Regions from separate parts of the Pedobacter sp. R-06 genome, predicted to be linked through region 1. Evidence: riboswitches for the same ligand, from Rfam matches in the RefSeq annotation. Region 1 holds a riboswitch; each other region holds the start of a gene.
The links. Region 1 has a riboswitch for S-adenosylmethionine ahead of metH (methionine synthase). Riboswitches for the same ligand answer to the same signal wherever they lie in the genome.

Region 1 (10,163 bases):
GTGGTCAGCATCTTTAAATTAAGACTCTGAAATAAATTCAGAGTGACGGCTCTTTCTTTAAAATATAGCTTTAGCAATCTTTTTGGTCTGTTCTGGACGGCCCATAGTGTAAAAATGTAACACCGGCGCACCAAAATCAATCAGTTCTTTACATTGTTTAATCATGGCTTCGGTACCAATTTCTTTTGCCTCGTTATTGTTTTTAGCATGCGATAGTGCATCCGTTAACTCATCAGGTAAATCAATGTGAAAAATCTTAGGCAGTACATTTAACTGCGATAAGGTACTTATAGGCTTCAAACCCGGTATAATAGGAATATTGATATCGTTTTCCCTGCATTTCTTTACAAAGTCGAAATACTTCTGGTTATCGAAAAACATCTGTGTAACAATAAACTCTGCCCCTGCTTCAACCTTCTTTTTCAGGTATTTGAAATCGGTATTCATGTTAGGTGCTTCGAAGTGTTTTTCCGGATAGCCTGCCACACCGATACAGAAATCGCTTTTAAAGGTTTCTACATCTTCGTGGAGAAATTTACCTTCATTATGGTTCTTGATGTGCTCGATTAAATCTGTAGCATAACAGTGTCCGCCAGGAGTTGGTACGAAATTCCCATCTGCCTTACGGGCATCGCCACGCAAAGCCAAAACATTATCAATACCCAAAAACTGTAAATCGATCAATGCATTTTCGGTTTCTTCTTTGGTAAATCCACCGCAAATAAGATGCGGAACGGCATCAACCTTATATTTATGGATAATGGCTGCACAAATGGCAATGGTTCCCGGACGCTTGCGATAAGATACCTTTTGTAACAAACCATTGGCCTGTTCTTTATAAATGTAATCCTCGCGGAGCGAAGTTACATCAATAAAAGGCGGATTAAACTCTAATAACGGTTCTATTGCGTCATAAATCCATTGTATGCTTTGCCCTTTAATAGGCGGCAATAATTCAAAAGAGAACAAGGTTTTACCCTTTGCGTTTTTTATATGGTCTGTAATCTTCATACCCCTAATCCCGAATAATCGGGACTTTAAATTTTAAATTGTATACAATTCCCTCCCCGTTAGGGGCTGGGGGTTAATAAGCTAAATTAGGACTTAACCACCGCTCCACTTCTTCAATCGGCATATTCTTTCTGATGGCATAATCTTCAATCTGATCTTTGGTAATTTTTCCTAATCCAAAATACCTCGAATCGGGATGTGCGAAATAAAAGCCGCTTACCGCTGCTGTTGGATACATGGCATAACTTTCGGTTAAGTGCAATCCAATTTTATTCTCCGCATCAAGCAATTGGAATAAAGTTCCTTTTTCGGTGTGTTCCGGACATGCAGGATAACCTGGCGCTGGACGGATACCTGCGTATTCTTCCTTAATCAATTCCTGATTGCTCAGATTTTCATCCTGTGCATAACCCCAATATTCTTTACGTACACGTTCGTGCATCCGCTCTGCGAAAGCTTCAGCCAAACGATCGGCCAATGCCTTAGCCATGATACTATTGTAATCATCGTAATTGGATTCGAACTCATTCACCAATTCATCAATCCCGATACCTGCGGTTACGGCAAAACCACCAAAATAATCCTGAATACCACTTTCTTTTGGTGCAATGAAATCAGACAAAGCATAATAAGGCTGCCCATCTACTTTTTCGGCCTGCTGGCGAAGGGTGTGAATAGTTACCAGTTGGGAGTTTTCAGTCCTGAGTCCTGAGTCGCTAGGTTGACTTCGGACTTCAGACTCCGGACTACGGACTTCTAAAACGATATCGTCTCCCACTGCATTTGCTGGCCAGAAACCGATTACGGCTCTTGCTGTTAACAGTTTTTCGTCGAGGATACGTTTTAATAAAGCCTGTGCGTCATCAAAAAGTTTCTTCGCCTCGTCGCCTACATTTTTATCATCGAAAATTTTAGGATAACTGCCACGTAACTCCCAGGTATGGAAAAACGGTGTCCAGTCGATATAGGGAACCAGTTCTTCTAAAGGATAATTATCGAAAACCCTTGTACCTGTAAATTCCGGAACAGGCAGGTTAGGTTGAAAATCGATCTTAAATTTATTTGCACGGGCTTCCTCTAAAGTTTTAAACCGTTTATCCGATCGTTTGTTTAAATGCGCTTCGCGTGCTTTATCATACTCAGCCCTGATACCTGCGATGTACTCATCTCTTGTATCCGGATTCATCAAGGTGCTGCAAACGGTCACACTTCTGGAAGCATCTAACACATGGATAGCCGGGCCTGAATAATTTGGCGCTACTTTTACCGCAGCATGGATCCTTGAAGTAGTTGCTCCACCTATAATTAATGGAATAGTGAAACCTTCACGCTCCATTTCTTTGGCAAAGTGAACCATTTCATCCAATGATGGCGTAATCAATCCACTTAAACCAATAATATCTGCATTTATTTCTTTGGCTTTTTTGATGATTTCCTGTGCAGGAACCATTACGCCCATATCAACAATCTCGAAATTATTACAAGCCAATACCACACCCACAATATTTTTTCCTATATCGTGTACATCGCCTTTTACGGTAGCCATTAATACTCTTCCGGCAGATGAGTTCTGGTCCTGATCGGGGTTATCCAGCTTCTCCTGTTCAATAAATGGCAACAAATAAGCTACAGCTTTTTTCATTACCCTTGCCGATTTTACCACCTGGGGCAAGAACATTTTTCCAGCACCGAACAAATCACCCACAATGTTCATCCCGTCCATCAACGGGCCTTCAATCACTTGAATCGGACGGGCATATTTTTGTCTGGCTTCTTCCACATCATCATCCAGGTATTCTACAATTCCCTTTACTAAAGAATGAGATAATCGCTCTTCAACAGAACCTTTTCTCCACTCTTCATCTTTAACCACCTCTTTACCTTTCGATTTTACAGTATCGGCATATTCTACCAAACGCTCAGTAGCATCATCTCTGCGGTTTAAGAGTACATCTTCTACCCTTTCTAACAATTCGGGTGGAATTTCCTGATAAACCTCTAACATCCCTGCGTTTACAATTCCCATATCTAGACCAGCCTGAATGGCGTGATAAAGAAATGCGGAGTGCATCGCTTCGCGCACGGTATTATTCCCCCTAAAAGAGAAAGAAATATTAGAAACCCCTCCGCTCACTTTAGCATGAGGTAAGTTTTCTTTGATCCACCGGGTAGCATTGATAAAATCGACAGCATAATTATTATGCTCTTCTAATCCGGTTGCAACGGTTAAAATGTTCGGATCGAAAATAATATCCTCTGCCGGGAAACCAATTTCGTGCACCAGAATATCGTAACTTCTTTTACAGATTTCTTTCCTGCGCTCATAATTATCGGCCTGTCCCTGCTCATCAAAAGCCATTACTACTACGGCAGCACCGTATTGCATAATTTTGCGGGCACTTTCGCGGAATTTCTCCTCTCCTTCTTTTAGTGAAATAGAGTTTACAATTCCTTTTCCCTGCAAACATTTTAAGCCATTTTCAATAACCGACCATTTAGATGAATCGACCATGATAGGCAATTTGGCAATATCGGGTTCAGAAGCAATGAGGTTTAAGAACTTGGTCATTGCGGCTTCCGAATCCAACATCCCTTCATCCATGTTCACATCAATTATCTGTGCACCGCCTTCAACCTGTTGCAGGGCAACGGCCAATGCAGCCTCGTAATCGCCACTTAGGATCAATTTGGAGAATTTAGGAGATCCGGTAATATTCGTCCTTTCACCAATATTTACAAAAATACTTTCCGGAGTGATGGTTACTGGCTCCAATCCGCTTAAACGCATGTAAGGCTCAAGCACTGGTACTTTCCGGGGTTCAGCTTTCCTTGCGTTTTTAGCAATACAGCCAATGTGTTCTGGCGTGGTACCACAGCAACCACCCACAATATTCACAAAACCTGAAGCAATAAAATCGTCAACCAAATGTGCCGTTTCATGCGGCTGCTCATCATAAGCACCAAATTCGTTTGGCAAACCCGCATTTGGATAGGCCGAAACATAACAACCTGCTTTTGCAGCAAGCTCCTCAATATGCGGACGCATTTCTTTAGCGCCCAATGCACAGTTAAAACCAATACTTAGTGGTTTTGCATGCATAACCGAGTTTAAGAAAGCTTCGGCAGTTTGACCTGAAAGCGTTCTTCCGGAGGCATCGGTAATGGTACCAGAAATCATAATCTCCAGTTTACGGCCAATTACCTCTTCGTATTTTTTAATGGCTACAATAGCCACTTTAGCATTTAAAGTATCGAAAATAGTTTCGATTAATAATACATCAGAACCACCATCTACCAAACCGCGTACCTGTTCGTAATAAGCAGCTTCCAGCTCATCAAAATAAACCGCCCTAAAACCGGGGTCGTTTACGTTAGGCGACATGGAAAGGGTACGGTTGGTTGGGCCAATAGCACCGGCAACAAAACATTTACGATCTGGATTTGCGGCCATGAACTCATTTACAGCTTCTTTTGCCACACGTGCACCTTCAAAACTCATTTCGTAAGAAAGGTCTTCCATCTGGTAATCGGCCATGGAAATGCGCTGTGTACTGAAGGTATTGGTTTCGATAATATCGGCACCAGCCGCCAGGTACTCCAGGTGTATCGTTTTTATAATATCCGGACGCGTGATATTGAGCAGATCGTTATTGCCTTTTACATCACAGGGATGGTTTTTAAATCGCTCCCCTCTAAAATCTTCTTCGGTTAAGGTATATCGTTGAATCATGGTACCCATTGCACCATCAATCACCAAAATACGTTTTTCTAATTCTTCTCTTATGCTCATTCTTGTTGTAAGATTTGAGATATGAGATGTTAGATATGAACTGTTAGATACAAGAGCTGTAAGATATGAGATTGGGTTAGACGCTATGCCTCAAATCTCAAATCTATTTTCTCAAATCTATTTTCTCAAGTCTATGGTCTCAAGTCTCTAAAAGGCCTATTGAAAAAGTTGGTACGAGAATCGTAATCCTAAACTTATCTGTTTCCGCTATTTGCAGAATAGAATTTAGCACCTTGTATGGTTACAGGTTGCTAAGACTTCGTTGGGTCTAATCCCTCCGTCTTTCTTAATAAGCATACAAAAATGCAACAAAGCTACATCAATTCCAAAATTTATCGCTTTGCAACCAAATAAAATTACAAAGGCCATGCAATTCTGCACGGCCTTAAGAATATTGTTCTGTTAATGATTACTTTCTGCTTCCGAAAATACGAAGCAAGAAAAGGAATATATTTAAGAAATCTAAGTATAGAGACAATGCAGCTACAATAGCCATTTTTTTAGATTCGATCTGAAGAACCTGTTCACCGCTAGCTTCGATCCCTTCGCCAATTCTTTTAATTTTTTGCACATCATAAGCCGTTAATGCCGTAAATATGGCAATACCAATGAATGCCATAAATAAACTGAACTGCTCACTTTGAACAAACATATTAATTACACTGGCAATCACTAAACCAATTACCCCAACCATTAAAATCGGCCCGAATTTACTTAGATCGATATTGGTTGTGTAGCCCATAAATGCCATAATTCCAAATATTCCGGCAGCTCCTGCAAAACAGCTCACTACTGAACCTGAAGTATAAGTTAACAAGATAAAACTTAAACTAACTCCAGTTAATACGGAATAAAGTACAAAAACGCCAATTAACGCAGGTAATGATAATCTACTTAAACCGAATCCCATTAATAAAACCAGTCCAAGTGGTGCAAACATGGCTACGTAACCAAAAATTGACATGCTCACTTTACCGGTTGCTGGATTAATATTTAAAAGGTATTGCATTAACTGCTCATTGGTGCCAAATAAATAGGCAGCTACTGTTGATAAACTCAATGCCACGAACATCCATAAGAAAACGTTTGCAAAGAATTTTTTAGAAACAGATTTTTCCTGTACAAAAACACTGTTATCCTGATATTGATAATTTTGTTGTTCCATTTTAAATTTTGTGTATTTAACTATATAAAAATAAATATTTAGTTTAATCTTTTTGTCAGCAGTTCTTCAACTTTTTTATAGAACTGCAACGGTTTTAATGTACGCCATGGCAGATTGTCAAATGCACCACCAAAGTTAATGTAATAATCGATGTTATTATCGCGAAATTCAGTGATTACGTGTTCCTGAAAATTCACCCCAACAATCCAGCCATCCTCTACTTCCTGAAACCACTCTTCGTAATAACTGTCATCAGAGGCATGAAAATTCAGTACATTTTCACCGATCAGTATAAATTTAGTAATGCCTTCATCCATCATCAGCTCTAAAATATCGCGTTTCAGCAGCATAATGTCGTTGTTAATGGCATCGTTCCACTCTCCTATAAATTCAATAATGGCATAACTGCGATCATAATCGGCGTATAAAACCTTCATGTATAGGGTATTCGAACCAAATTCGTCCCATTGTGGGTGCAGTAAAAAATTGTAAATCTGCTTATCGAAGTAAAGTTCTGAATATTCGGTATTGTAAAATGGCGAACGCTCATCTTCTGCCGAAATATAATCATCTCTCCACTGGTAATAAGGCTCAATTTCGTGCATACTTTTTTCTTAATTATTGAAGGATTGAATTTTGAATGAGAGAATGATTAATGCTAGTCTTACATTCACTCATTCTATCCTTCACTCATTTCTTAGTGTCCTGCTTCAACTGCTTTTCGCACACTTCCATAACGGGTTAACAACTCAGCAGCTTCATCGTAACCTATATTTAGTTCATCAGCCACCATTTGTGTACCACGGTCTACAAGTTTATGATTGGTTAACTGCATATCGACCATTTTATTGCCTACTACACGCCCCAACTGAACCATAACGGTAGTGCTTAACATATTTAACACCATTTTTTGCGCCGTACCAGATTTCATGCGGGTAGAGCCGGTTACAAACTCAGGGCCAACCACCACTTCAACCGGAAAATCCGATTCTGCAGCAATAGGTCCGCCGGTATTACAAACGATACAACCCGTTAAAATACCATGCTTACGTGCCGTGTTTAATCCGCCAATTACATATGGCGTAGTGCCTGATGCCGCAAGGCCGACCAAACAATCTTTTTCATTAATCTCAAATTCCTGAAGATCTTTCCAGGCTTGTTCGGCGTCATCTTCAGCAAATTCTACCGCTCTTCTAATCGCTGTGTCTCCACCGGCAATAATTCCTACAACCCAATCAAAAGGAACGCCATATGTAGGTGGGCATTCTGATGCGTCTACTACACCTAAACGGCCACTTGTGCCTGCACCTATATAAAAAAGACGACCACCTTTTTTCATTCGATCGGCTACTGCCGATGTTAATTTTTCGATCTGAGGCAAACATTTTTCAACTGCAAATGCTACAGTCTTATCTTCGTTATTAATGCCCTGCAAAACCTCTAACACCGACATCTGATCGATGTGGTCATAGTTAGATTCTTGCTCGGTAACTCTATTCATAAATTTAATTTTGATAAAATTCGGTAAATTCTTTCTAAAAACTACCCTAAAAACCCAAAAATATCTGTCATAAATTTCAACCTATTACTCCATTGCGTTAATTAATGTTAAATATTATAAACAAAAGACATGAAAATGCAGTTAAAAAATATATCAACTCGCTAATTTTCATAAATTTGCAGTAACGCTGATGAAAAAAAATACCCGAAATAACGTACTGATCGCTGCAAGCTATTCTGTAATTTTAATAGTGGGTATGTTTTTGGGCATAAAATTCATTAAAGATCAAGGCTTTGGTGTTAAAAAGAGCGCTCAACTCGCCAATAACAGCGATGAGAAGTTAAATGAGATCTTACACATCATCAACGGTAATTATGTTGATGACATCAATACCGATTCGCTTCAAAACTTACCCATAGATAGTGTTTTGCATCAACTCGATCCACATAGTGTTTACCTGCCGCCAACCGATGCACAGGATATGACCGATAACCTGGAAGGGAACTTTGAGGGTGTGGGCATAGAATATTATATGCTCAACGATACGATGATGGTTACCGGGGTGGTTAAAGATGGCCCTGCCTACCAGGCGGGTATAAAATTAGGCGATAAAATTCTGAGTATCGATACGGCAGTTGTAAGTGGAAGAAACTTACCAAAAGAACAACTTACCGGTCGCTTTAAAGGCAGATCAGGAACAGGTGTTAGTGTGGTACTTTTACATCCAGGCGCACCGCAAAGTAACCGCATTATGGTTACACGAGGCAAAGTAAACATCAGCAGTATTGATGCCGCTTATATGATCAATAACGAAACAGGTTATGTGCGGATCAGTAAGTTTGGTGCGAATACCGATAACGATTTCTCTGTTGCAGCCAATAACCTGAAAGCAAGGGGCATGAAAAAGCTGATTCTTGATCTTCGCGACAATGGAGGGGGCTATTTTACGGCAGCTACAGGTTTGGCCGATCAGTTTCTGGCAGAAAATAAACTCATTGTGTATACACAGGGTAAACATGAACCACGTACCGATTATTTTTCTACAGGCACCGGCGCTTTTCAAAATGGCAAACTGGCCATCCTGATTAATGAAAATACTGCTTCAGCAAGCGAAATTGTAGCTGGAGCCATCCAGGATCTGGGACGCGGAATTATTGTTGGCCGCCGCTCCTTTGGAAAAGGATTGGTACAAGAGCAATTTGCTTTTGGCGATGGCTCTGCATTGAACTTAACCATCGCAAGATATTATACACCATCTGGTCGCAGTATCCAAAAATCGTACAAAAAAGGTTACGACGCCTACAAACATGAATTAGACGAACGTATGATGGACGGCGAGCTTACCGGCGACCGTACTTCTTTTCAAGATTCTATTGAGAAAACTGAAGGTGTAAATTTTCAGCCGACAAAAAAAACAAAACCTTTGGGCGGTATCCAGCCAGATGTTTTTGTAAAATTGGACACTAGCGGCTACAATAAATTTTACAGCAATTTAGTGAGCAAAAAAGTACTTTCTGATTATGTATTTAATGTGCTTACCAATAAATACAGTGCTAGTTTTGTAGAACAGAATATCAATATCTTTACTATAAATGATAACGATTTTAAGGATTTTATCGGATTTCTTCAACGCAAAAATGTAGCTATAGATCGTTTTCAATTGTATAATTCGAAAAATGTGATCCTGAATGATTTAAAAGCTTTGCTCTGCCGTTATTATTTGGGCGATGTAGGTTATTATAAGGCTGCAAACCAAACCGACAACGCCGTAAGGCAAGCTTTACTTAACCTTCAATAGCCATATTTTATATTTCAAGACAGATAAATCTAAACGCTGAAAAGAATTTTAATTTCACAAAAACAAAACACAACAATATAATATTCTTAATTAAAAACAAACCATAATACTATATTTTGTTTTGCTAATTTTGCTCGCAAATCATATCTTTATGGAAGCGAGCAAATTAAAAGAAAAGGATCAACAGGTATTGGATGATCTGCTAGAGTATGTTAAGAAACAGACCGATCTATTTTTAGGCTATCCCGTTTCAAAAGACTTCGATTATCAGGCACTTTCTGATTTTTTAAAATATCCGATGAACAACCTGGGCGATCCTTTCGTTACTTCGACCTACGGTGTAGGCTCGCGTGAACTCGAAAAAGAAGTAGTCCAATTTTTTGCCGAACTTTTCCGTGCGCCTGCAGATAACTGGTGGGGTTATGTTACCAATGGTGGCTCAGAAGGAAATCTTTATGGTTTATACCTTGCCCGCGAATTACATCCAAAAGGAATGGTTTATTACTCTGAAGCTACACATTATAGCGTGCAAAAGAACCTGCACTTACTCAATATGTCGAATATCGTTATCCGCACCCAGGAAAATGGAGAAATCGATTACGAAGACCTTGAACACACGATTAGGATGAACCGCCACATGCCTGTTATCATAATGGCCAATATTGGCACCACCATGACCGAAGCACGTGACGATGTGGCCAAAATTAAAAGCATCTTAAAAAAGTTGGCTATCCAACATTATTATATTCACGCTGATGCGGCACTTTCTGGCACGTATAGCGCATTAATTGAACCCAGACCAGCATTCGATTTTGAAGATGGTGCAGACAGCATTGCCATTAGCGGTCATAAGTTTTTTGGTTCCCCGATGCCTTGCGGCGTAGTAGTTGCCAAAAAA
Region 2 (10,163 bases), 2.7 Mb from region 1:
TTATAGGCTTGCCAATTCCTGGGCAAAAACATTTTCACTCAATTGCTCTTGTTTGTAAATCTGTCTGCCAGTATAGGCCACAAAAACAGACTCTTCCAGAAGCAAGTCGCGGTTCTTAATTAAACTTTCTAGCTTAACTGTTCCAACCACATATTTATAGCTGCTTGCAGCATAACGTTCGCTGATATTATCAAAATCCAATAAAGTGATCAGATCTTCATCCGCATAACGTAAGTAAATTTCCAATAAAATTTCTTCGGTATGTTTTACGCCGTTTTCTGAGTGGTATTTTTTGTACTCGTAACGATAGTCGTAACGCAAAGCCGCAATATCAGAGAGTACAGCAGCACCTGTAGGGTGGCCACCAGCACCTTTACCATAGAAAAACTGTTTATCTGCAAAAGCCGCCTGAACTGCAACTGCATTGTACTCGTTTTCTACGTTGTAAAGGAAATCATCTTTAGCTACCAGTTTCGGCAATACGTAAGTCACGATATCTTTGGTGTTCACTTTACGTGCCGTAGGAACCAGTTTAATTTTAAAGTTTTTCTCACGGGCATATTTAATGTCGTGCTTAGAAAGGTTCTGTATACCGATGTTTAAAATGGCATCAGGGTTTACAAATAAACCATATGCATGTGCTGTAGCAATAGCCAGTTTATATTTCGGATCGTAACCTCCCACATCCAAAATCGGATCGGTTTCTGCGAAACCTAATTCCTGTGCTTCTTTTAATGCTGCGTCGTAACTTTGGTTCTCATTAAATATCTTCGACAGTATGTAATTAGATGAACCATTAAAAATTCCGCTCAAAGCATGGAATAGTTCATTGTCGTAATATTCTTCCAGGTTACGGATAATTGGAATACTGCCACAAACGGCTCCTTCGTACAATAAAGAAGTACCATGCTCTTGTTGTAAATCCACCAGCTCTTTTAAGTGTGTGGCGATCATTTTTTTATTGGCAGAAACTACATTTTTACCGTTTTTTAATGCGGTAGTTACAATTTCGTAAGCAGCATCGGCATCATTAATTAATTCTACAATGGTATTGATCTCTGTATTGTTCAGTATTTCGTTGCGATCAGTAGTAAACAGATCCTTATTAAGGGTACGCTTCTTTCTTGGGTCTTTTATTGCAATTTTAATGATCTCCAGGTTCAGGTTCTGGCTTTGGATAATATCCAATAAACCTTGTCCTACAACACCGAAGCCAAATAAACCGATTTTTAAATTTTTACTCATTTTTTAAAGTGATTACACAGATAGGTGGATTACACCGATTAACTGCGTGTTATATTATTTTTTGTTGATTTTTATTGTGCAAATTTTAACGATTCTCGTTGTTCAGGCACTAAACCCTAAACCTTCTACCTCCCTAAGCAGTATGCTGCAATTTGATTATTTTTTTATTCCGGCTTTCCTTAATAAAGTTTCCGATCACGTTAGTCAGGGCATCTGTTTCGATTAAAAATCCATCGTGACCATAATCTGAATGTAAGGCGCTAAATTCTGCTCCTGGGATATGATCGGCCAGGTATTTTTGCTCCGATAAAGGAAACAAAACATCATTTTCTATTCCGATTACCAGAGTATTTGCTGTAATTAGGCTTAGTGCATCAGCAATGCTTTTGCGGTTACGGCCCACATTGTGACTGTCCATTGCTTTGGTTAAATAATAATAACTGTAAGCGTTAAAACGGTTGATCAGTTTTTCTCCCTGATAATTCTGATAAGAAGATGACCTGAAATTGTCTGTCTTATCATTTACACTTTCTACCTGTGTACTGCCGTAAGCACTGTAGGTTCTATAACTTAAAAGTGCAATACTACGGGCTGTTTTTAAACCTTTACTGCCACCGTTTGGTTGGTTGGCATAAAAAGTTCTATCGGTAGTAATGGCCAAACGCTGACTTTCGTTAAAAGCTATTCCCCATGGAGAATGTGCTGCATTGGTGGCAATCAAGATCAGGTTTTCGATTTTATTCGGCTCCGAAATACTCCATTCAACAGCTTGTTGCCCACCTAAAGAACCGCCTATTAATAATTTAATATAATCAATACCTAAATGCGCAGCCAATAATTGGTGTGCCGATACTAAATCGCGGATGGTAAACTGCGGAAATGAAAGGTAATAAGGTAAACCTGTTACCGGATTGGTACTCAATGGGTTTGTGCTGCCGTAATGCGAGCCTAAAACATTAGCGCAAACAACATAATGCTCTTCCGGATTGAATAAAGCATTTTCACCGAACAAACCTTCCCACCATTCAAAAACATCAGCATTGGCGGTAAGTGCATGGCAAACCCAAATCACATTGTCTTTATTTGCATTTAATTTGCCATAAGTTTGATAAGCAATTTGCAGGTTACGGATCTTCTTTCCGCTCTCTAATTTAAACTGTTTGTTATAGCTATATGTTGACGCAAAATTCCCCGAAGTGGATTTTACATTGTCGTTTTTACTGTTATGCATCTTGTAATGTTGTTGTTGTTAAAAAGCCCCTAAGGGGTTTGGGTTTAGGCTTGTAAATGCTCTGCCGGAACTGTAGCATTGATGGTTGCAAATGCCTGTTCGAAATCGGCTTTAATATCATCAATATGCTCAATGCCTACCGAAACCCTCAGTGCATTCGGTTTTACCCCTGCAGCTAACTGTTCTGTTTCGCTTAATTGCTGGTGTGTTGTGGCAGATGGCTGAATGATCAGCGTTTTTGCATCACCCACATTGGCCAGGTGGGATACCAGTTTTAAGTTATCGATTACCTGTGTTGCATTTTCTTTGCTTCCGGTTAATTCGAAAGATAAAACTGCACCAAAGCCATTACTTAAATATTTTTTGGCCAGGTTATTATATTTACTGCTGGCTAAGCCTGGGTACTGAACTTCTTTAACTAATGGATGGTTTTCTAACCAGGTTGCTAATTCTAATGCATTATCTACATGGCGTTGAACGCGGAGCGATAAAGTTTCTAATCCTTGTAATAAAAGAAAAGAATTGAAAGGCGATAGGGCAGGTCCCAGATCTCTTAATCCTTCCACACGGGCACGGATGATAAACTGGATGTTGCCAAATGGTCCGCCGATACCAAAAACATCGCTGAAAACCAAACCATGATAACCTTCTGAGGGCTCAGAGAATTGGGGGAATTTTCCATTGCCCCAGTTGTAATTTCCGCCGTCAACTATAACACCGCCAATACTTGTTCCATGCCCGCCGATCCATTTCGTTGCAGATTCTACAACAATATTGGCGCCATGTTCCAATGGTTTAAACAAATAACCTCCTGCACCAAAAGTATTGTCAACCACTAAAGGTAGATCGTATTTTTTTGCAATTGCGGCAATTTTTTCGAAATCAGGTACACTAAATGCCGGGTTGCCAATGGTTTCGAGATAGATTGCTTTGGTTTTATCAGTAATTTTGCTTTCAAATTCTTCAGGTACATCTGGATTTGCAAAATCGACATGAATACCCAAGCGCTTAAAAGCTACTTTGAATTGATTATAGGTTCCTCCGTAAATGTGAGATGAAGAAACGATGCTATCCCCAGCCTCCAATATATTATTTAACGCTATAAATTGAGCGGCTTGTCCCGATGCCACCGCCAAAGCAGCTACACCACCCTCTAAAGCTGCAATACGTTTTTCGAAAACATCATTGGTAGGATTCATAATCCTGGTGTAGATATTGCCAAACTCTTTTAGTGCAAATAAATTAGCCCCATGTTCGGCATTTTTAAATCCATAAGAAGTGGTTTGATAAATAGGAACAGCTCTTGATCCTGTTGTTGGATCTATTTCCTGGCCAGCGTGTAATTGTAAAGTTTCAAATTTATATGATGTTGACATAATTTCTATTTTTTTTAGTTGATGTGATTAGATAGCAGAAATTAGGATAATCCTAAAACCTAGCAGGGCGTATCCCGATTTCCCGGGACCTTCCAATTTGAAAGAAACAAAAAAGGAAGATTTTTAAATTACTGTATGCAACAGCACATACAAGTAAACGCACGCATATCGCAACAAATAAAAGAAATAGAAGCTTGTCCTACCTGCTTAAGGTTTGCACTGGGTTCGCTTAGCGATTGAAGATTTAATGTTTTCATCAGTTCTAATTTATATCTCCAAATAACACCATGTTATCCGGTCAGGAATTGGCACCTTCTCTTTCTGAGGGTTGCCAGTGGGTCATCGAGCCAGTCTCTCGCCACTTCTTTATAAATCAACCCGTGAAGATTGACTTTTATTTAGCTATCTGCCAAATAATATTCCAAATGTCTGAATTTAATTTTAATCCACAAAATAAAATTTTGAAATTACGTTAACTCATTGAAAATGAATTCTGTATTTTTATGGTGCGATGACAATCTGAAATTTTAATACTGAATTAACGCTTAAAATTCTAAGTTTGTGATACCTATCTAAATTAATTATGATGAGAAATGCAAAATCCCTATGTTTAGGCCTGTTATTTACTATAGCTTGTTTAAATAATGTAAACGCTCAATTCGGAGGCTTAAAAGATAAATTACTAAAAGTAGGCACTGCTCAGGGTGCTAAAGCATTAGGTGTAGACAAGTTTTTAAAGCAACCTGCTGCCATTACCACTAATTTTGAAGACGTAAACAGAGAAGGCGAAAAACTGCCTGATTTTATTAATTCATTAAATTTAAAAGCCCAGCCATTGTATTTACTGCCTAAAAATCCAGAGGGTGGTTTTGTGCTTTGCGAGGGGCTTTACGAAATGACCAATAAAAGCTATTGTTTAAAAGCAGGAACTTTCGCGCCGTCAAAAGGTGATGGTTACATGTTTGCTCCGGTTTTAGGCCCGAAGGAAGAAATTGTGGTTTCTATACTCAAAAGTGCAGAGAAACATCCTGATGTAGACCAGCACGATATTCAGGCTTTACTCTGGACAATCATTGCAAGAACAAAATTTGCCGATTTTAACGGACAGGTTAAAGTAACGGCCATTAAATTGTTAACACCGAAACAACTTACTCAATTGGAAGGTGGTGCTTTAGGTGTTCTGCCTTTCGATGTAATGGAGAAGGCTAAAGATCAGTTACCATCAGGGGTGAGGGCTGTTTTTGAAGCAGAAAATAATATCCGTCAACTAGTGTCGTCCGGAAATTATACTTATGCCGACATGGAGAAATATGCTATTATAGCGGGCATGGCACCACCAAGAAGCGATGTGCCAAGTGGTATCTGGACTAAACACCCTGACGGTTATTATGTGCGTTATTTTCCTTCTGGTTATTCGATTACCAGGGTGCAGGTTTATGTACCAAAAGAATTATTGGCCGGCGGTACAAAATTAATATACGATGCTGCAGGCGACATTGCCTGCCCGGCTAATACGGGATCGCAACGTTTGGCGCAGACAAATGAGCCACTGGAGGCAAATTATTCGTTGAAGTTGACCACGATTTGTAATCCTAAATAAGATATATAATCCTATAAGGTTTTAAAAACCTTATAGGATTTCTTCTTTACCCCAGCGCCTGCGCTAAATCGGCAATAATATCGTCTACATGCTCCAAGCCTACAGAAATACGGAGTAAATTTTTTGGCGTTTTACTATCAGGGCCTTCCACCGAATAACGGTGCTCAATTAAACTTTCTACACCTCCTAAACTCGTCGCTTGCGCAAATAACTGAACCTTATTTGCCACTTTGTGAGCTGCTTCAACATCTCCTTTAACCAGGAACGACATCATTCCACCAAAATCTTTCATTTGTTTCTTTGCAATTTCATGCTGTGGGTGACTTTCCAAACCTGGATAAAAAACAGCTTCAACATTTGGATGTCCGTTTAAATAGTCAGCTATAATTTTTCCGTTTTCGCAGTGACCTTTCATGCGGTAAGCCAGTGTTTTAATGCTTCTGGTTAGTAGAAAACAATCAAAGGGAGAAGGAACAGATCCACCAGTTTGTTGAATATTTTTGATTTTCTCCCACAACTCATCTTTTTTTGCTGTTACTAAAATCCCGCCGAGCACATCACTATGACCGCCCAGGTATTTGGTACTGCTATGCATTACAATATCAGCACCTAACAAAATCGGATTTTGTAAAATAGGCGAAGCAAAGGTACTGTCGCAGGCCATTGTAATGTTTTTGGTTTTAGCTATTTTGGCAATTTCTTCGATATCGGTAACCTTTAATAGTGGGTTAGATGGGGTTTCCGTCCAGATCAATCTGGTGTTAGGTTTAATGCTCGATTGTATCAGGTTTAAATCAGTCTGATCAATAAAATCAAATTCCAGACTATCGTTAAAGATTGTAAGTAATTGCTTTTTAATACCCCAATACATATCATCAGGAGCAATAATGTGGCTACCAGGTTTCAAGGCCTGGAACAAAACCATACCACAGGTATTGCCCGAAGAAAAAGCAGCAGCATCTTCGCCATATTCTAATTTGGCTACAGTGTTTTCTAAAGCAGACCGGTTTGGATTGCTTACCCTGCTATACATGTGCCCTCCCGGATAACCTCCATCTTCGTCGCGAAAAAAAGTTGTAGATAGGTTAATAGGCAGGGTAACATCGCCGGTAGTGCTTTTTACAAGATTAGAAGCGTGAATAGCAAGGGTTTCGGGTTTCATGATAATTGATTTTGATCGAAGTGATATTGGTATGCAATTTAATAATTTGGTGCTAATTTAAGGTTCGTAATGGTTTTGGCAAGATTTATGTAACAAGTTTGACGAAATTAAATTAAACAAAAATGAAAAGATTATTTATAGCTATCGCAATAGCATGTTCTACTTTAGTAATGTTACAAAGTTGTAATACTGCAAAAAGAGTAACTGCAGGTGTAACAGGTAGCAGAGGTACAGTTGTTCGCGAATGGGTAGTGAGTAATGTAGCTTTAGAAGGACTGCCTGATGGCGCTGTTCAAGGTTTATTTGGAGAGAAATCTTACAAATGTTTCCAGGGAAGTACATGGAACTTAACCAATAGCGGTAATGGTTCTTACACTTTACCTGCATCAAGTGCCTGTGGTTCGGTAATGCAGACTATTTTCTGGTCGGCAGCACCTAAAGATCAAACCTTCCAGTTTAAGAAAATATTTGAAGGTGATAAAGCTAAAAACGTAACAGAAGGTTACCGTTTAATATTAACTGATCTTTCTAGCACACAAATGATTTTGAAATCGCCAATCGAATTTGGTGGCAAAACGGCTAACATCGTTTTAACGTTTGTACCTGCAGCAAGATAGTTAGATAAAAATATCAACCTGTGAAAAACATTTAAAGCACTTCTGAAAAGAGGTGCTTTTTTTGTAACCATACTAACTTGTTTAATTCTATATAGTCGTCATTCGGGCGGAGCGCAGTCGAGAATCACGAAATGCTCAGCGAAGCTAAATCTATAAAGATAGATCTCTCCATTCCACTGCGTTCCAGTCGAGATGACGATTTTCGTCGTAGTTTTTTCTTGATATGTTACTCTGAGCGGAGTCGAAGAGTTAATAGCGTTCTACCTCATATAAAAAGCCTAATCTGTGTTTATCTGTCCCTGATCTGTGGTTAATTACAGCGATTGCTATCTTAAAATCGATGTTGTTACAAGAAAATGATTTTCAAATCGGCTCATTATTGTATTTTTGTTCAAAATAAATTAGGAATGAATACAACTGAGCAAGTTGAAAAAATATTAGCTGATACCAATTTATCAACTGAATTACAAAACATAGCACACAAAGTCCTTCACGGAGAACGCATTACCTTTGATGAAGGCGTTTACCTGTACGAACATGCAGAACTGGGTTATCTTGGTATTCTGGCAAATTTTATCCGCGAACAGAAACACGGTGATAAAACTTATTTCAATCGGAATTTCCATTTAGAACCGACCAATCTTTGCGTTTACGACTGCAAATTTTGCTCGTACTCCCGTTTAATCAAACAAAAAGAAGAAGGCTGGGCCTTAACGATGGAGCAGATGCTCGATATCGTTAAAAAATATGATGGCGAACCTGTAACCGAAGTGCATATTGTAGGTGGGGTACTTCCGCAATACGATGTGGCCTTTTATTCTGCTTTATTTACTGCTATTAAACAGCATCGTCCTGATTTGCATGTAAAGGCATTAACGCCTGTGGAGTATCATTATATCTTTAAGAAAGCCAAAATCGATTATGCAACAGGTATGCGTTTGATGAAAGAAGCCGGATTAGAATCGATACCAGGTGGAGGGGCAGAGATTTTTCACCCTGAAATCAGAGAACAGATTGCTAAAGATAAATGTACCGGCCAGCAATGGTTGGATATACATGAAGAATGGCACAAACTTGGTATGCGTAGTAATGCCACTATGCTTTATGGTCATATCGAAAAATATTGGCATCGGGTAGATCATATGGAGAAATTACGTGAATTGCAGGATCGCACAGGTGGTTTCCAGACTTTTATTCCACTAAAATTCAGAAATCAACATAATCAGATGAGTAATGTGCCTGAATCTTCAGTGATTGAAGACCTAAGGAATTACGCCATCGCCCGTATTTATATGGATAACTTCGATCATATTAAAGCCTATTGGGCAATGATCAGTCGCGAAACAGCTCAGTTATCCTTAAATTATGGCGTTGATGATATTGACGGTACCCTGGATGATACCACCAAAATATATTCAATGGCCGGTGCTGAGGAACAAACACCTGCAATGAGTACCAAAGAACTGGTGAATCTGATTAAACAAGTGGGTAGAAAAGCAATAGAACGCGATACATTATATAACGTGGTTACCGATTTCGAACATGTAGTTTTCGAAGAAGAAAAGAAACCTCAATATTATAAGCTACCGGTAGTAAATTAGGATTATTATGATGATGGGATTTTAAGATCTTTTCGCAAAGTCCAAAAAAAATAATAAATAAGAAAGATTAATCCTGCAATCTTATAACCCTAAAAATCCAATTTAAATGGTCAAAGAAATATACATCATACGCCACGGCGAAACGGAACTTAACAGACAAGGCATAGTACAGGGCAGAGGTATAAATTCTGACTTAAATGATTTAGGCAGGGCACAGGCAGAAGCGTTTTATCAAACCTATAAAAATGTCCCTTTTGATAAGATTTACACGTCGGATTTAAAACGTACCTGGCAAACTGTTCAGAAGTTTATTGATTCGGGATTACCCTGGGAAAAACTTTCGGGTTTAGACGAATTGGCCTGGGGCGTTTGGGAAGGAAAACCGAATACAGAAGATGCACGTGATGCTTTCCGAGAGATGTTACAGAGTTGGCAGGATGGTAATTATACAGCACATTTCGAGGGTGGCGAAAGTGTGCAGGATGTTTACGAACGTTTAAAACAACCCATGGAAGTTTTGATGAGCAGACCTGAGGAAAAAACGGTTTTACTTTGCATGCACGGTAGAGCGATGCGCGTTTTCTTGTGTTTATTGTTAGGCAAACCGCTGAGCGAAATGACTGAATTTCCACATCAAAATACGGTGCTTTATAAGATGGGTTTTGAAGATGGAAAATTTACAGTGCTTGAATTTAATAGTGCGGTTCATTTGGATGGTTTAATAGTTGAATAACTTCCACAGTTCGTCATCCTGATTCGATAGCTATCGGATTGTTTCAGGATCTGTTGGAACGATAACAGGAATTTTTGTAACGGTTCGTGAGGACACGAAACATAGCGGGTAAATAGCCTTCGAAAATGGAAAATTTACCGTGCCCGAATTTAACAATGCCGCTCATTTAGACGGTTTAGTAATTGAATAAACGCTTAACGCCAAACGCGAAGCGCAAAAACATAACACCTTGAATAAGATTAAAATATCGGCTGTTGCCTATACCAATACCAAAGCTTTTATATACGGATTAGCACATTCGGACATTATAAATAAAATAGATTTAAGTTTAGATATTCCTTCAGATTGCGCAGCTAAAGTGATTAATGGTCAGGTTGATATCGGTTTAATGCCGGTGGCAGCTATTCCCTTGGTTCCCAATGCGAATATTGTAGCTGATTATTGTATCGGAAGTGATGGAGGTGTAAATTCTGTATTCATTTTTAGTGAAGTTCCTGCCCAGGAAATTAAAACGGTAAGACTGGATACCCACTCACGTACATCGAATAATTTAGCCAAAGTATTGCTTAAGTTCCATTGGAAAAAGGAAGTGGTGTTC
Region 3 (10,163 bases), 1.9 Mb from region 1:
CCTTGCTTTTCAGTCCAGTACTTTTGATAATTTCGGCTTTCGAGAGCTGCGCATCTCCGGTCCACAAGTAATGGCTAATTCCGGTGTTCGAGCCGATTGGCAATTCTGAATCATCCAACTTGCCCAGATATTTTAATAGGGTAGGATGCGACGGCTTTTTAGGTTTTAAGCTATTGTCGTCATAAGCAATTACGGCATTATAGTTTTCGAGCTTATTTTTCTTCAATAGTTTCCCAAGTTGCGCTGCATCCACTAAAATATCTTTCGCAATAACATCAATATCCACCTTGCGATCATAATAGGTACATATCATCATATCCTCATCATAAATATCCATTCCCGTGTCCTTACAGAACTGGCACCTTAAATTTGGCGAGGGTTCGGCATCTTCTTCAGGGTTTCCGGTTGGAGGTTCATGATCATATTTCGCCCAGGCCTTTAGGTATATATTTTGGTCAAGATAGGTTTCGAGTAATGCTCTGGATGCGATATATCCGGCCCATAAGTGTATGCTTTTCATCATTATAAAGTTATCAGCTAAAATTAAGAATAATAAATCACGTTGTTGTGATATTTTATGAGATTTGCTAACTTGGCTTTAATTTTAACCGTTATGGCGAGTCTAATAAATATAATCATTCGTTTGGAAACTTTTTTCGATGAGTTTAATAGTCTGATTAACAAATCGGCAATGCATGTTTACATCAAAACAAGAGCTGGACAACGCGTTACTTTAAAGAAAGTCAACAGGAGGGAAGATTTTTTGTTAAAGGCAGGTGAACGCTATTACTCGGCCTATATCACTTCGGTGGAATTTCTTAAGGAGAGGGACGGCGATATATTTGATGAGGAGTTTTGCGTTCATGCCATCGAATTGCGTGGCGGAAGGTCTACACCAGATGAACTTGAAAATCTGAGCTTAAGGGTGATCTCAAAAACACCGGATAAGAACATTAAGAGTTTCGTGAACAAATTACAGCAGCATCTTAAAAAAAGCGGCAACTATGGGGTAGGTGTAGGGGATGGGTGGCTATATAGCAGGACATTTTACAATCGGTCAGAAATTGCAGGCAAGACATTATGGTTCGATTTTGATAGGAAATTCCGACCGTTACAGATTGATTAGAATGAATGCCGTTTATAACAATGCGATAGCAGTACCTAGATAAGCATATGTTTTTAACAACTGAGCAGTTAGACCCCAATAGGAAAAATATAACCGAGGCAATAGATCAAAACCTGCGGTCCATTTTGCCCGTAGGTTACATCAGGTTTTTGCAGACCTACGGAACAGGCACCTATTGTGACGAAATTTACGTGCACTATCCCGATAGCGAAAATATTCCGGCAACATTCAGGGATCATACCGATTTGTGGGAGCTGAACGCTACGTTTACTGCAGAAGATTTACTCCAATCTGTTCAGTTGGCTAGCACAACCAATGGGGATATCATTGCTGTAACGGCAGACAGGCCGGGTAAAATATTTATACTCCCAAGGCATGCTCAGAATGTTATTTCCATTGAAAATTTTCAGCAAACATTAGATTTTTTTGTTCCCTGGAATGCCGAAAAATATTACGACCCGAACTACGATCAGGATAAGGAACATCTGAGCCTGGTAAAATCTACTGGTGGATTGATTGATATATCGGTTATCCATAGTTTGTTTTTACGAAATTTCTCCTTTGACTTTGTGGTAAATGAAACGACTCAGCCGAAATACTTTTTCAAAAGTTTTGGAGGCTGGGCTGCTTTTGACCTGATTTATAAGAATGCCATTCAGGTGAAATTCCAAAAGGCACATGCCGGTGGCGTTAAGCCCCTTTTAAATTTTTTAAAGGAATTAATTGGACGATAAGGCGCAACACGGAACCTTTCATTAAAATAGGTGATGCACAGTTGATTAGAACGATATACAGATTAATATAACTCATATATGGAACATGAAAAATTGATCAAGGCATTCAGCAAACAGATCCGTGCCTTAAAAACGGAGGCATTGACTGAAGATAATCTAGAAGTTTATTATCAGATGATAATCGATCAGATTCGTCAAGATATCAAGGATGGCTATCGGGATACGATTGCCCGAAACCTAACATTAGGAATAGGAATCCATGCCGGCCAATATCCAAAATATCTGATTTTAAACGGGGAAGAGGAGGGATGGAAATATATTACCAGGTTTCTGCTGTGGCAGCAACATGTGCTGAATAAGCTATTCAGCTACAAGGAGGTGGCTTCGCGGTCTGTCGGAGGAATCATCGGTCTATCTCTACTTTGGGAAATGACCGATCTTGCCCAGCTTTCTCGGGAATATTTTCAGTTGCTCTTTGAGGCGGATAAGTCTAAATATGCAAAACAGGAGACCCATCACTTGTTTATGGCAATCTTGTACGACCTGCATTGGTCAGGAGTGATAAATCAGGAACTCTACTCGATTTTGCCTGAAGAAAATATATACAGGAGGTTTTTGGATAATTGGAACTCGGAAAATATGGTGTTGTTAGCAACTTGTCTCAGCGAACTCTGCGATTTCCATATTTATAGTGCACTGGATCTGAAAAACAAGTTCTCGGAGATTTTATCGCTGGATTATATTCCTTGCGAGATCCGTTTGATAGAGATGATCAGGGCAAAACAGAGGCTTTTTACCATTGATTTTAAGCACCCGCTCATGGAGACGCCGTTGGCAAAAATTCCCGTCAAAAAAATTGAATGGGACTTGGAGCGGGATGAAATCTTCCAATATCTGCTTAAAGCGGCTACGGTATAAATGATAAGTAATTTCGCCGTTGATTTCACATCGGCTTTCAGCGAACTGAATTCTAAATAGACAGCAAAAAGTACTATGTATTTTGGATGATTAGGTAGAATCAGAAGACCAAAAATTCATTTGTGTTCTACAGTGAGATCATCTATCGAAAACGATTCTCCCTGCAAACAGTATATTTCCATATCCGGATATTAAATGTTAAATTCAAAAACAAGCGAGGTCACAGCGTTCTGATAAAAGCATATCCTTCTGAGTTCAAGTGACTGTTCAAGGCTGGTATAGTCGCTGCTCACTGGTTTATAGTCTGACCCGGAGTATACCGAATCCGTCAGTTCAACGGCTATCGCTGTTAGGAGTTTCTGTAGGATTTCTGTATTGAAAGTCTTTATCTATACTTCTGCTGTAACATCAGATTATCCAGCAAAATCTTTGATGATGCCTCAAAAAATCGCAAATTGCACGAAAGTTAAAATTGAATGGCAAGAAAAGTTACAGATGGGCCTGTCAGGAACAAAGAGCGCACTAAAGCGAACCTGATCGCTGCACTTGGAAAAATTCTGAAAAAAGACGGTTTTTCCGGGCTGAGTACCACCAGGGTTGCAGAGGAGGCAAAAGTGGATAGGAGGCTGATCTATGACTATTTCGGTGGACTTGAAGGATTGGTTAAGGGATATCTTGACAACAATGACTACTGGAAGATCAATCCTGAAGATATTGGAGGCATAGTAGAAGCGAGTAAAGCGGATTCCGGAAAAGCTCTAGCCTATAACGTTCTGGAGAACCAATTTAACAGCCTGATCAATAACGAAGAAATGCGTCGTATCATTACCTGGGGGCTTAGCGAAAAGTTGCCCATATTAAAGGAACTGGACCTTAAGCGTGAAAACATTGGCGATCAGGTATTGAGCGAGGTCTTTGATAAGCATTTTAACCCCAGCGATAAAAATTTCAGGGCTATGTATGCCATATTGATGGGCGGGGTATATTACCTTACCCTGCATGCCAAGATGCAGGAAAACCCGTTTTGTGGAATAGACCTACAGCAGCCTTCGGGTGAGGAAGAGATCAAAAAGGCGCTCAGACAGTTTCTCGATATGGTCTATTCCTAAATTCTCAAAGTTGGATTTGATTGACTTCGGTATGTCTTAATCAAAAAAATTGCGTAACTGCACCTTATTATCCATAGTAGTTTTTTACTCCAATCCCAATTGTCCAGAAATTTTTTGCTTTGTTTAGATCGTCATTCAGCCAATCTTTGTTTTCCTCATATTGATGGCCAGCTTTCATTTCTGAGATACTTTCCTCAACACTTTTTTCTGTTGACCCTCGCCAGATCCCTACCGAGAGATTTATAAACGCATAACAATATTAAGCTTCACTATCATCTATTTCCCCATCATTATTTTCGGTAAGAATTTCTATGAGTTTGTCCGCCCCAATTTGAAACGGGTTGATGCCGTAAACTGAAAGCTCCGTTTTTTCCGGAAACGGCCCATACAGGAATTCTATGAACTCCGTATTTCCATTATTATCAAGATCAATACGAACTTCGAACTGGTCATAAAAAAGTTGTTGTAAATTTGAACCTGCAGAAGGGTTTCCCAGCAATTTTTCAATGTCCGGTTTAGATTGTCCCAATGAAAGTTTTCCAATGTTTTCAATCTTAATTCCTTCTAATGGTAAAATTTCAATCTTGATCATTTTATGAATAATTTTTAAAAACGTTTATAAAGATAAACTTGGTTGCCAACTATAAAGTAAATATATCACATGTTTGTGATATTTATCTATTTCTTTAACTTTGCGTTGTTGGTTTTGTACTGAAACAGCTGATGGTCTGTTAATTAAGGAAAAATAATAAACTAATGAACAGAGATATCTACCGGGACTCAACATGTTTTAACGGAAAAGCTAGGAGACATAATCAAAAATAAATCCGTAAAAAATGAAAATTCTTTATATCGTTCCCATCATTGTACTGCTTGTATTTTTATACTACCTGATTTCAAAAGAAGGCATGGCAAAAGTTGAAGATCAATTACCAGGTAAATTTGCGCAGTACCAGTTGATTGATAGTTCGGGAACCATTAAGGGTGGAAACGCTCAGATGAGCCTTTTACTAGAAAGCAAAAGGAACATCGAACTTTTTTTAACATCAGAGAACAATGTTATCGTCTCTGGCTTTTCAGGAGAAAGAGAAAATTCTTTCATTAAAATCAGTGCTGACGGGAATGTTGCCGATACGCTAAAGTTAATGTCCAGACCGGAGGATATTGTATTTTTAAAGGGTTTTATCGTAGATAAGCAGGCACACCAATATTATAGGTGGAGTTTTAATGGCGCTAAAACGCCGATCAGAATTATTGCACAAAATTCCGGTTTTGATTGGGATGGCGAGAAGCAACATAAACAACTGGCCAATATCGCCAAACAATCCAAAGCTGTTTATGTGGATTATAACTTTAATAGTCCTCTTCCCCAAAAAAAGGTTGGAGATGGACCGCAAACTATGCAGGGGGTGTTCACCTATGCTATTGTCACCTATATTATCTGTGATGAATGCTTTCAGTTTTACACTACTGAAGATATACATAAATATTTTTCAATGTCTTACCTGCAGGAAATGTTATGGAACAATCTTTTCAAGCAGACAGCTAAGCAAAACGGCCCTGATGGAGAGATGATCAGAACAGCGAACATCAGGTACCAATATTTTCAAAGGTTAAAATTGGAAAAGGTTCGCTTTTCTGGTGGGGGAGGGAATGCCCCCGGTTTCACCAAGATGCTGTATCCGGGATACCTTTTTACCAATGTGATTTTTAAAAATGATACCCTGAAGTTGAAAGAGTTTATGTACCTCGATGAAGAATCGCACACTTCATCCGTAGAAATTGATGGGAAAAATATTGGTACGCTTTCTAAAAACAAGGTACAGCCTGTTGAGCCTATCAATGCGTATATGTATTACACAAATGATAACCTACAATACGCTTTGTTTACAAATAATGATCAAAAGCTCTATTTGATCAAATAGGTTGCTGTAAGCATAGTATCTACACTTTCCAGCGTTTAATCTGTTAATCCTCCATCCACTTTAAAAAACACATCAAAATACTAAATATAATCTCTGATTTTAAGGCTGTTAGAACATCTCCATTTCGGTTTCGCTATGCGAAAACGACCATTGGATCCAATTCTGCTTCTCAGAAAGTGGGACTATCAACTACACAACCGAAATAAATAATATAATTCCTATAGGAATACTAGATTATTATTTTTAGTTTTGCGTCATTATATAATACTTATCCAGAAAGACTGAGGGAAGGGCCCTAAGACGTCTGAGCAACCTATACACTTGTAAAAGGTGCTAATTCCTTTCTACCCAAGGGTGGAGAAGATAAGTTGGTTATGCGCATCCGCATGCTAATTTTGAGGTCGCTCAAAGTTTTTCTGGTAAAGAACCCCTAAAAAATCAGAAAATGAAGAAAACTTTTACCTTTTTCACGGCTATTCAATTGCTCTGGCTTCCTTTATTGGCGCAGGAGAAACTGAGTGGATTTAAAATTCAGAACATTCCGATACAGCGTGATATTGAGCAGAAATTTGATGCTGGACTTAATAAAGAAAATATAGGGGCGACCATAAAAGAGCTTTCTGCCACTCCCCATCACTTGGGCGCGAAGGGCAGTAAAACGGTAGCAGAATCTGTACTGAAAAAGTTTAAAAGCTATGGCTGGGATGCAGAAATAGAGACTTATTATGTCTTATTTCCAACACCTAAAACCCGATCGGTAGAACTTTTAGGGAGCAACAAATACAGCGCATCGCTTGAAGAAAAGGCTGTTAAGGAAGATTCAGCAACCGCACAGCAAGGGCAATTGCCTCCTTACAATGCCTGGAGTGCCGATGGTGATGTAAGTGCAGGCCTTGTTTTTGTGAATTATGGTCTGCCAGCTGATTATGAAAAGTTGGAGCGTTTAGGCATCAGCGTAAAAGGCAAGATTGTCATTGCAAAATATGGCAGGTCGTGGCGGGGCACTAAACCTAAAATAGCTTACGAACATGGTGCAGTGGGCTGTATCATTTATTCAGATCCAAAAGATGATGGTTTTGTGAAAGGCGATGTATACCCACAGGGCGCCTACAAGCCAGAATTTGCTGTTCAACGGGGATCGGTAATGGATATGGTAATTTACCCTGGTGATCCATTGACGCCTGGAATCGGTTCTACAAAGGATGCCAAAAGGTTGGAGCGGGCAGATGCCAAAACGATTCTTAAAATTCCGGTTCAGCCCATCAGTTATCATGATGCTTTGCCACTGCTTGCTGCACTTAAAGGTCAGGTGGTACCTACCGATTGGAGCGGCGGCTTGCCCGTTACCTATCACATTGGAGATGGAAGTACGTTAGTGCGTTTAAACCTTGCTTTTAACTGGGATATTGTGCCGGCTTATAATGTTGTAGCAAAACTGGAAGGAAGTAGATTTAAAGATCAGTGGATTATACGCGGTAATCACCACGATGCCTGGGTAAATGGCGCTGCAGATCCGGTAAGTGGATTAGCCTCTTTATTAGAAGAAGCAAAATCTATCGGAAAATTGGCAAGGGCAGGTATAAAACCTAAACGCACACTTGTTTATATTGCCTGGGATGGAGAAGAACAATCCCTTTTAGGTTCAACAGAATGGGTAGAAGACCATGCGGCAGAGTTAAACAGTAAAGCAGTTGCCTACATCAATTCGGATGGTAATGGCCGTGGCTTTTTAGAAGCAGGTGGTTCCCATGCTTTAGAAAATTTTGTTTCTGAAATTTCAAAAGATGTAAAAGATCCTCAGGTGGGTTCTAATATTTTTGAACGCTGGAAAGCCAATAAAGCCATTTCTACAGGCTCGCTTACCGAACGTAAGAAGATACAGGACAGCCAAACGCTCGATCTGGGTGCGCTAGGTACAGGATCTGATTATTCTGCATTTTTACAGCACCTCGGTATCCCTACTTTAAGCCTTGGTTTTGGTGGTGAGGATGAAGGAGGGGAGTACCATACCAATTTCGACACTTACGATAATTTTGTAAAGTTTAAAGATCCGGGTTTTGAATACGGATTGGCTTTATCTCAAACGGCCGGAAGAGCAGTATTGCGTTTAGCCAATGCGGATGTACTTCCGTTCGACTTTTCTAATCTTCAGGCTAAAATAGCGACTTACGTTACTGAAGTAAGTACATTGGCAAAGCAGCTCAGGGAAGGTGCGCAAAGCCAGAATAAACTCATTTCAAACGGTGCTTATCAACTTGCAAATGACCCCAAAGAAAACTTAAAAAACCCTCCGGTACAGGTTGAATTACCCGAGTTTGATTTTAAAGCGCTGAATTTGGCTGTAGATAGTTTAAAAACAGCCTCATCAAAACTTAATCATACCGTAACTGCTGCACTCGCTTCAGATACTAAAGCTGATCAACTGAATAACTTACTTTTTCAGGCTGAAAAACAATTGCTTCTACAAGCAGGTTTACCCGGGCGACCGTGGTATAGACATAGTATTTATGCCCCCGGTCTATATACCGGTTATGGCGTTAAAACCCTTCCTGGTGTGAGAGAAGCCATTGAGCAGTATCATGCAAAAGAAGTACAGGAACAGATTCTCGTGTTAACAGCCTCCATCTTAAAACTTACTCAATTTCTCAGCCAAACCAGTCATCCTTAATTTATTAATCCCTAAACATGAAACTATTTTTTACCCAGTTAATAGTCTGCTTTGTTTTGCTTAGCAGTTTGCAGGCTTTTGCCCAAAATACCATTCGCGGTAAGATTACCGACAGTAAAGATAAGCAGCCACTTATTGGCGCTACCATAAAATTAAAAGGTACCAAAATCGGCACCAGTACCAATGGTAAAGGAGAATTTAATTTAAACTTATCTCAAAAAGCTGATAGTATCATCATCCATTTTCAGGGTTATTTAGAGCAGGTTGTGGCCATCAATAACCGATCGGAGATTAATGTGGAATTAAAAGAAGATATCCATCTTTTATCTGATGTGGTGGTTACGGGCGTTGCAGAAGGTACCAGTCGTAAAAAACTCACCTTTGCCTTAACAAAAGTGAATAACGATCAGATCAATACCGTTCCGGCAACAGATGCCTCTCAAACTTTAAGAGGAAAAGTCGCAGGAATCCAGATCAGCCAATCTTCTGGCAATTCGGGGGCAACGGTTTATCTGCGTGGCGCTAAATCGGTATCGGGCAATATTGCACCGCTTTTGGTGGTGGATGGTTTTGTAACAGCATTAAACCTGTCTGACTTAAATCCGCAGGATATAGAATCGATTGAAGTGGTTAAAGGCGCAGCGGCTTCAGCCCTTTATGGTACCAGGGGTGAAGGCGGAATTATCCAGGTGCTCACCAAAAAAGGAAAAGGTACCGGAAAGGTAAATATTATTGTAGACAATGAATTTGGCTTAAGCAATGTGCAAAATACGCCGCCAACCGCTCAGTTCCACCATTTTAAGGTTAATGCCGATGGCTCGTTTGTGCTTAATGGCAACGCCAGGACAATCGATGTACAAGCTAACGGTTATTCCCTTAACCTTCACCCATACCCAAATGTATACGATAATGTGGCGAATATGTTAAACCACAACCCTTATTTTACAAATTTTGTTTCTGCATCAACTGCAGGTGATAAATATACGTTGTATGCCTCTTTTCAAAACCAATATAAAGGTGGGGTTGCAGAACCTGTAGGAGCCGATAAAAGACAAACGGCCCTATTTAATTTTGGTTATAAACCGGATAAAAACTTAGAAATTAACCTAAGCCTGCAATACTTTAACAACAAAACGCCTTCTTCATCCATCTCATCAAGCGGTAGCGGTTCATTGTTGTATGCTACTTCACTTTACGAACCTTTCATCAATCTGCAGGAACGCGATGCTTCCGGGAAATATGCTTTTAAACCCTATGGTTTTGATATTCAGAACTTCAATGTGAACAATCCTTTTTACCAGCTGAGTTACCGTGAATATGAAAACAACAGTGATAATTTGCTTGCCGGAATAAAAGTGAAATACCAGTTTACCGATAAGTTGAATGCGGAGGTGTACACTTCAATACAGAATGAAAATTACAATGAAACGGATTATTATCCGATTGGCTTTCAAACGATCTCTGCCGACATTACCCGTAACAATGGTTATTATGGCGAACTGACATCAAAAACCACTTCTAAAAATGGTCAGGCGCAGCTAAACTATAACAATAAATTCAACGATTTCGATTTCGGGGCAACGCTAAAGGCGGTATACGAAGAAAACAGGATTACCTCATTATCCGGCTCTGGCTATAACCTGAGTGCACCTGTTAAGAGTTTAGGAGCTGCATCTGCCGATA

Region 2: linked by a shared signal. The riboswitch ahead of ACN9MR_RS09360 (O-acetylhomoserine aminocarboxypropyltransferase/cysteine synthase family protein) and the one ahead of metH (methionine synthase) in region 1 are both predicted to bind S-adenosylmethionine.
Region 3: linked by a shared signal. The riboswitch ahead of ACN9MR_RS06290 (transferrin receptor-like dimerization domain-containing protein) and the one ahead of metH (methionine synthase) in region 1 are both predicted to bind S-adenosylmethionine.

The regions. Positions count from the first base shown of each region.
Region 1 covers NZ_CP183977.1:6,243,861-6,254,023, reverse strand. Annotated here, with positions in the region: gene metF (methylenetetrahydrofolate reductase [NAD(P)H]) at 58-1,011, opposite strand; gene metH (methionine synthase) at 1,085-4,801, opposite strand; SAM riboswitch class I at 4,993-5,097, opposite strand; gene ACN9MR_RS25495 (Bax inhibitor-1/YccA family protein) at 5,211-5,966, opposite strand; gene ACN9MR_RS25490 (hypothetical protein) at 6,005-6,571, opposite strand; gene murQ (N-acetylmuramic acid 6-phosphate etherase) at 6,664-7,467, opposite strand; gene ACN9MR_RS25480 (S41 family peptidase) at 7,658-9,265, shown strand; gene ACN9MR_RS25475 (histidine decarboxylase) at 9,417-10,163, shown strand, end outside.
Region 2 covers NZ_CP183977.1:2,267,743-2,277,905, forward strand. Annotated here, with positions in the region: gene ACN9MR_RS09350 (homoserine dehydrogenase) at 1-1,245, opposite strand; gene ACN9MR_RS09355 (homoserine O-acetyltransferase family protein) at 1,379-2,476, opposite strand; gene ACN9MR_RS09360 (O-acetylhomoserine aminocarboxypropyltransferase/cysteine synthase family protein) at 2,521-3,852, opposite strand; SAM riboswitch class I at 4,117-4,227, opposite strand; gene ACN9MR_RS09365 (hypothetical protein) at 4,436-5,452, shown strand; gene ACN9MR_RS09370 (trans-sulfuration enzyme family protein) at 5,499-6,614, opposite strand; gene ACN9MR_RS09375 (hypothetical protein) at 6,737-7,231, shown strand; gene mqnE (aminofutalosine synthase MqnE) at 7,639-8,832, shown strand; gene ACN9MR_RS09385 (histidine phosphatase family protein) at 8,939-9,565, shown strand; gene ACN9MR_RS09390 (menaquinone biosynthetic enzyme MqnA/MqnD family protein) at 9,795-10,163, shown strand, end outside.
Region 3 covers NZ_CP183977.1:1,479,212-1,489,374, forward strand. Annotated here, with positions in the region: gene ACN9MR_RS06255 (immunity 22 family protein) at 1-523, opposite strand, end outside; gene ACN9MR_RS06260 (hypothetical protein) at 614-1,126, shown strand; gene ACN9MR_RS06265 (hypothetical protein) at 1,174-1,860, shown strand; gene ACN9MR_RS06270 (hypothetical protein) at 1,939-2,778, shown strand; gene ACN9MR_RS06275 (TetR/AcrR family transcriptional regulator) at 3,255-3,887, shown strand; gene ACN9MR_RS06280 (hypothetical protein) at 4,147-4,479, opposite strand; gene ACN9MR_RS06285 (hypothetical protein) at 4,724-5,812, shown strand; SAM riboswitch class I at 6,078-6,182, shown strand; gene ACN9MR_RS06290 (transferrin receptor-like dimerization domain-containing protein) at 6,258-8,480, shown strand; gene ACN9MR_RS06295 (SusC/RagA family TonB-linked outer membrane protein) at 8,498-10,163, shown strand, end outside.